2 regions of the Priestia sp. TSO9 genome follow, and region 1 is predicted to be linked to the other one. Evidence: riboswitches for the same ligand, from Rfam matches in the RefSeq annotation. Region 1 holds a riboswitch; the other holds the start of a gene.
The links. Region 1 has a riboswitch for S-adenosylmethionine ahead of LJC66_RS05715 (hypothetical protein). Riboswitches for the same ligand answer to the same signal wherever they lie in the genome.
Positions count from the first base shown of each region.

Region 1 (3,765 bases):
CTGATATGCAGGGCAATGCCTGCTTTCATGTCCATCGTTCCTCGGCCAAAAAGCCAGTCTCCTTTTATCATATCCTTTTGTACGTGTGCTGGAACTTGTTCCATATGGTTATAAAAAGTACTCGTTAATGTATGAGCGTGAAAAGCATCTTTTTTCCACTGTCCATAATCTTGTACATCCACTACATCGTAATGACTTACGAGTACAACTGTTTTATTCGTATTTTTCCCTTGAACAAAAGCTGTGACAATCGATCGCCCGTCTCCTGTTGAATGAAGCTCGACCTGCTCGTTTTTTTGAAAGTAAGGCAGCTTCAATAAATACGACGCTATCGATTCAGCCATTTCCACTTCTGCCATCGTTCCTGTCACGCTAGGTATAGAAACCAATTCGCTTACAAGTTTTTTTAACTGTTCTTTTGTTTGATACAAAGATGTTTTGTTCGACATACCCTTCATCTCTTTCCTTTTTCTAAATTTTCTATCAAACAAAACCATTCGTCAATCCCTTTGACAGAGACCCTTTCATTCTATCCCTATGTATCATAGTATGGCGCTGCCTTTACGCACATGATAAAAAAAGAGTGCGCGGCTAGGGATAGCACCGCACACTCTTTTTTTACTTTTGGTCATCTTCTAAAAAGTCTAGGATACGATCAATAAGCTGTTCGCTTCCTGCATCGTTTCCGTGTTCAAGAGACATTTCCATTTCAATGCTCCTTTCATAAAATATTCTTGTTTTATAACATACCACAATTCATTTCGAATGTAACCTTTAATTTGTGTAAAAATTTCGACAATTTATGATTAATTTTGAAACCTAGTGAGTAATGATTATACCCACCAGATTCTTCGGTTGTCAAAAAACATGCTTTCTATTTAAAAATACTTAAAAAATAGAGGCGCGAGCAGACTTCTATAACAGACAGCCTACTCGCTCAAGCTTGGAACAGCATGATGAATAAATTTCTAGTTCATTTGCTTTTTGTACATCTTTAATATCTATGCCTACAGCATATGTACGAACTTGGTTTTCGACCACAATTTCGTAAAATGTTTCTAATTCACGATAAGCTACTTCATAATGCTTTCCTAATAATTTCACGGCTTCCTTTAATGCTTTCTCTCCTGTATGTGCTGCAACTGCTGTATGACTCATAAAACCCTCTCCTTTTAGAAAAATAAAAAAAACTCATTTTGCTTTGATGCAAAATGAGTTTTTCACCCGTTTTATCACCCAAAGCACATGCTTTGCTGGTAGGAGCACCTTACATTCGTAGGTTGCTGTGGAGTCAAAGAGCCAGATCTCTCGTCCACTCGTGATAACTTTTTTAATTTAAAATTTATTTTATCAAACAATTTCATCCGCGTAAATAGAAAAATAAAAATATTTTAATTTTTTTGGTAATGGAATGAATTCAAAAAATGAAAGCTTAGATTAGCAAAATAAGAAGCTGCTACAAGTAATGCCTCTTCATTTAATGAAAAAGAAGGATGGTGCCATTCATATTCTCCAGCTGTACCCATCCATACAAAAAATCCTGGTACATGCTGCTGATATACGGCAAAATCTTCTCCTCCAGGCGATTGTTCAGCTTCTACGACTTGATAACTAAGATCTTCTGCCGCTTTAATAGCCATTTTTTCCAGCGTATCATCATTGTTGACTACAGGAAGATATGGATACCATTTAACGTCTACTGAAGCCCCGAAAGCTGCGCCAATCCCTTCAGCAGTTCGTTTCATAAGAGCCGGTATTTTTTCTCTCGCTTCTTCTTGAAAGGTACGCACCGTTCCTTCAAGCGTTACTTTGTCAGGAATGACGTTCCACGAGCTCCCTCCGTGGATTTGAGTTATGCTGACAACAACATTTTGAAAGGGGCTGAGATTACGGCTGACAATGGTTTGTAAACTAGTAACAATTTGACCAGCAGCAGCAATCGGATCTACTGTTTTTTCAGGGATGCCCGCGTGACCTCCTACTCCTTTGACGTCAATTTCAAAACGATCAACGCTTGCCATTAAAGGTCCCGGTTTGATACCTATGGTCCCTACAGGAAGATCCGGTTTGTTATGCATCCCAAATATCGCTTCCACTCCTTCAAGCACACCTTTTTCCACTAGCATTTTTGCCCCAGAAGCCGTTTCTTCGGCTGGCTGAAAGATAAATCGAACCGTACCGCAAAGCTCCTGCTGACGCTCTTTAAGAAGGATAGCTGCTCCGATTATAGAAGCCGTGTGAAAATCATGGCCGCATGCGTGCATAACACCGTTCACTTCAGAAGCAAATGGCAGATTGGTCTTTTCTTCAATTGGCAGCGCATCAATATCAGCTCGAATAGCGATAGTAGGTCCCGGCTTTCCTCCCACAATTTCTGCTACTGCTCCTACGTCTAATTGGAATGCATCCGCTGTAGAAATATCATAGTGCTTTAACCACTTTTTAATACGTTTAGTTGTTTCATATTCTTTCATTGAAAGCTCTGGAAACCGGTGCAGCTCACGGCGTATGTCTATTAGCTCATTTAGTAGTAATTGATCTGTCATCTTTATCACTCTTTCACATTTCTTAATTTAGATCACTTCTCTATCTTTTACGACAAAGAGTGTACCTCATTGAATTTTTTATAAAGAAATACGGTCGTATAACCTTCTGCAAGGTGCTTTTCTTTAGCTTGAACATATCCTTTTCGTTCATACATCTCAACTAACCAAGGATGTTCTTTTGCTGTTCCTAAAGACACACCTGGTGATTTAAACGTATTTTTTATTACCTCTTCCTCTACTAGATACAGCAGCTTAGAACCAACGCCTTTCCTGGCAAACGACGGGTCTACTGCAAACCATCAAAGGTGCGGAACAGCAAACGGACCTGGATGTTCTCCCCAAGGCATTCGTATCGACACAGTTGCAGCGATTCTTTTATCTTCTTCATATACATAGCAAAGGTTTTGAGAAATATTTTTCTTAACGAGGGCAAGATCAGCAGTAGCTGCTAAGAAAGGAATGCCTAGCTCTCGAATAGGCTTATATGCTTGTAGAGTTAAGTTCAATAAGTTATCTGCGTCGTCATTTGTTGCCAAACGGAATTCATTTTTCATCTCTTCGTCTCCTTATGTAGTGCTTAAATATTTTATTTAACTTATAAGTTTACTAAGAATTAAAAAAGACAGACTGCCGCCTTGCGTACTCACTATACAACTGCTTTTATAACGTGTCAATTCTATTTATCGTTTTCTATAAAGGGTATAAATAAAACAAATACACGCAGAAAACTGCGCGTATTACGTACATATCAAGATAGACTTCAGGACTCACTTACCGTAGATTTTAAATTAGCGGCCAACACCACAAGTTCTTCTATAGATGCTAACTCCTCCTGTGAAGCCGCAGCTACTTCTTCAGCGTAAGCAGCTGCTTGTTTAGCGATCTCCGAAAGGGCCATGACAGACTCCATTACCTTAAATGAATACCCATCAATCTCTCCTGTTGCCTTTGTCATTTTGTTCATTTGTCCTTGAGCGGCAAAGACATCTTCAATAATTGTGGAAAACTGTTGCGTTACATCTTCGACAGTGGCAATGCCAAGCGTGACTTCTTCTGTATTGACTTCCATGTTTTGATAAGCCTGCTTTGCCTGCGCTTCAATTTCTTTTAACAGATGACTGATTTGTATAGCGGACGTTTTAGATTCTTCCGCTAGCTTACGTACTTCCCCCGCTACTACAGCAAAACCTTTTCCATGTTCTCCAGCCCTTGCAGCTTC
Region 1 covers NZ_JAJEKD010000009.1:584,275-588,039, reverse strand. The annotation lists gene LJC66_RS05720 (M20/M25/M40 family metallo-hydrolase) at 1-449, opposite strand, end outside; gene LJC66_RS05715 (hypothetical protein) at 916-1,158, opposite strand; SAM riboswitch class I at 1,227-1,328, opposite strand; gene LJC66_RS05710 (amidohydrolase) at 1,392-2,546, opposite strand; partial or broken gene LJC66_RS05705 (GNAT family N-acetyltransferase) at 2,594-3,100, opposite strand; gene LJC66_RS05700 (methyl-accepting chemotaxis protein) at 3,307-3,765, opposite strand, start outside.

Region 2 (3,765 bases), on a different contig from region 1:
CGAGATGCCCTGACTTTCAAGTGCTTCTACTTCTTTTCTAAGAGCAAGCGCAATTTGATTTGCCACGTCGTAGCGCGGGATATCATCACGCACAAACGACCAGTTTAAAATCGTAATCGGACCCGTCAGCATTCCTTTAACCGGCTTATTGGTTAAAGACTGTGCGTAGACCGTTTCTTTGATCGTCATCGCCTGCTCGTACGATACATCTCCGTAAATAAGCGGCGGCTTCACGCAGCGAGAACCGTAAGATTGCACCCAGCCAAACTTCGTAAACTGAAAGCCTCCTAATTTCTCACCGAAGTATTCGACCATGTCCGTACGCTCAAACTCTCCGTGCACAAGGACATCTAAGCCGATGTTTTCTTGAATTTCGATCCATTTTTTTATTTCCTCGTTAATGTACGCTTCATATGCTTCATCGCTTAACTCGCCTTTACGCCATTTTAGACGCTCTTTTCGCACTTCTTTTGTTTGCGGAAAGCTTCCAATCGTTGTCGTTGGAAGAAGCGGCAGTTGAAAAGCTTCTTGCTGAACGCGCTGACGTACGTCAAACGGCGCTTGTCGCTCTGCTTTATAGCTATGCAGCTGCTTCAGCTCTTTTTGCACGTCTTGATGATTTCGAAAAGATGATCCATTTAATGCTTGAATTGCCTGTTTGTTTACGCTTATTTCTTCTTCTATTGCTTCTTTTCCTTGCTGCACCGCTTTTGTTAAAAGCGTGATTTCCTTCAGCTTTTCATCTGCAAAAGACAGTGCGTTTTTTAGAATTGGCTCAATGGTTTTTTCGCTTTTCACCGTGACAGGAACATGTAATAAACTTGATGAAGGCTGCAGAATCAAACGGTCTTTTGATACGGCTTTTTCAATTTCACTGATCGTTAAAAGCTGTTCGTCCAAATTTTCACGCCAAATGTTTCGTCCGTCAATCACTCCTGCTGCCAGCACTTTATCAGTTGGAAAACCATATTTATTAAGAGCCGTGAGATTTTCGCCTCGGTCATGCACAAAGTCTAAACCGATTCCTTCAACAGGAAGAGACACAACTTCTTTGTAGTGATCAACGCTGTCAAAATACGTTTGCAAAATGACTTTTACATTCGGTGACGCTTCCTTCAAAGTTTGATAGACTTCTGTGTACAGTGCCAGGTCTTCTTTTGATAGCGTTGTAGCTAAAACCGGCTCATCTATTTGTACCCACTCTACTCCTTCTGCCTGCAGCTCCGCTAAGATAGTTGCATAAAGCGGAACAAATTGTTCAACTACTTCTTTAAACTCACTTTTTTTATATCCTTTTGACAGCTTCACAAATGTTACTGGACCTAAAATAACGGGCTTGCCTTCAATATTCAGCTTCTGTTTTGCTTCTTTGTAAAATTGAAGCGGGCGATTTTCTACAAGTGCGGGCGTACATTTGTCAAGCTCTGGTACGATGTAGTGATAATTTGTGTTAAACCATTTTGTCATCGTAGAGGCTACCGCACCTTTTGTTCCTCGCGCGATGTCAAAATACGTTTCAAGCGATACCGGTCCTCCGTCATAATCAAAGCGCTTTGGCACTAGACCAAACATAGTCGCTGTATCTAGCACATGATCGTATAAGCTAAAATCGCCGACTGGAATTAATTCAATCCCTGCGTCACGCTGTTTTTTCAGATTCACTAGACGAAGAGCTTCAATTTCCTGCAAAAAGATATCTTTCTCTAGTTTTCCTGCCCAAAACTGCTCAAGCGCTTTTTTCCATTCTCGTTTTTCACCAATTCTTGGATAACCTAAGTTTGAACTTTTTACACTGCTCATTTTTTCCACTCCCTGTATATTTTTTATCGATAAACTAAAAAATCTCTCTTTTCGAAATGAAAAGAGAGATGATACGCATACTTAACTAAAGTTGAGATATCCTGTTTTTCTCAACACGTATTCCTCACTCCTCTCTATATCCCGTAGAGCTTAAGTGCATACAACAGGCAGGTCTCCTGACTTAGGTTCATCGCTTCCTATCCCTTCCCATTTCAATATGAAACAGTGGTTAATAAGTTGCTCCCCATTACAGTGGCGGGACCGCGCCGGCTTTTCACCGGTCTTCCCTTTTAAGCTGCATACATTCGTTACACAGCACCTGATGCATTTTTATAAAATTGTTCATTCAAAACATATTCACATAAAATAAAAAGCCTCTCTATCATGAATAGAGAGGCATAGTATCTATGAAATCCTCTCTTATTTTTCAAAGCTGTACGCTTTGCAGGATGTAGCACCTTTTCAACAAAAATGTTAAATGGTTGCCGGGCTTCACAGGGCCAGTCCCTCCGCCTCTCTCAATAAGAGTTTTAATTGTTTATAATATTTTGAATGTAGAGTCATCTTAACACCTTAGATTTATGTTGTCAAAAATTTTTTTAAAAAATCAGTTTTCAGGAGGCGTTGACGCTAATTTTTGCCTTAATAATTTGTAATCATCTTTTCGATGTGTTTCGATTAAATCTTTTGCTCCCTGGTGATATCCTGACGAATAAATGTACTCTACCGCTGTTTCGATAAGCTTTCTTTTTTCTTCGGCACACTCCCGGTCCATTAGGGGGAACAGTCTACCTAAAAGGTCATTTAAATCTTCCTTGATAAAACGATCAAGTCCTTCTTGCATCTTTTCATTTGCCATGATTGCTCCTCCATTTGCTGTGTATGTTCTAAGCCTCTATAAACAGGCATTTCACTGTAAATTTTAAGATAAAGTTAAGTCATTAAACAGTATATCAAGTGAATGTTTTTCTTCAATTACATATGTAATACAAATATATGACAAATATAGAGAATATATCATCATTCATTATCTATTATAACGTTTGACTGAGCCTTCTGCTACAAGGTTTCGTACGGTTTTCCAAAAGAGGTTGAGACATCACGAAATGAATCTAATCTAAAGACAAATGGGTACATGAGCTGAATCACTTTTGACACCGCTGTTGATTTCCGTACAAGACTTCGCTTTCCGCGGGCGGTCGCTGAGCCTCCTCGTCACATACGTTCCTGTGGGGTCTCACCTGTTCCGCTTTTCCCGCAGGAGTCTTCGTCTTGTCCTCCAATCACCTGCTAGAAAGACCTATACACATGAAACCTACGTTTACCCTAACAAAAAAGCGAACCACTAATCACACATCTTGATCGATGATTCGTTTCACTTCGTCCAAAACCCTTTTGTTCCAGCCTCTTTTTTTGAACCTAGCTTTCTACTTTCTTGTTTTTACAAACAATTTCTTCGAGGTCCTCCAAAATCCTTCCAAAGAAGAGGACCTAAAATGTCGTACCTGCTTACAAAAAACTCTGTAAAATTATAATTATTTAAAATTAAAGGCGGCTCAAAATCAAGGGGAGCACCGGCGCCTCCTGACAATACAAAATCAGTGCCTCTTCCAAGCGTAAACGACCCGTTTCTATTTTTTCTAATAAACTGCTCGTCATACGCATGCACGTGGCTGACTAACACTTTTTTCACGCGGTGTTCTTGAATTAAATCAAAAAATTCTTGACTTTGAGGAGTCGTTACAGGAAACCCTTCAAGGTTTGTCCACCGACCGATATTTGGCTGTGCATGCATGGCTATAACGGTATTACGAGGAGCACCCTCTAGCTGCTGTTCTAAATAATGAAGCTCTCTATCTGTAAATCCATATATTTTGTTTTTGGGACTGATGACATTATTTAATGCGATGCACCGGAAGTTAAAGACAGGAATATCAATGACCCAGTGTACTTTTCCGATAGTGG
Region 2 covers NZ_JAJEKD010000015.1:650,478-654,242, forward strand. The annotation lists gene metE (5-methyltetrahydropteroyltriglutamate--homocysteine S-methyltransferase) at 1-1,800, opposite strand, end outside; cobalamin riboswitch at 1,950-2,138, opposite strand; SAM riboswitch class I at 2,218-2,328, opposite strand; gene LJC66_RS18440 (hypothetical protein) at 2,408-2,659, opposite strand; partial or broken gene LJC66_RS27980 (hypothetical protein) at 2,860-3,087, opposite strand; gene LJC66_RS18445 (metallophosphoesterase family protein) at 3,242-3,765, opposite strand, start outside.
Region 2: linked by a shared signal. The riboswitch ahead of metE (5-methyltetrahydropteroyltriglutamate--homocysteine S-methyltransferase) and the one ahead of LJC66_RS05715 (hypothetical protein) in region 1 are both predicted to bind S-adenosylmethionine.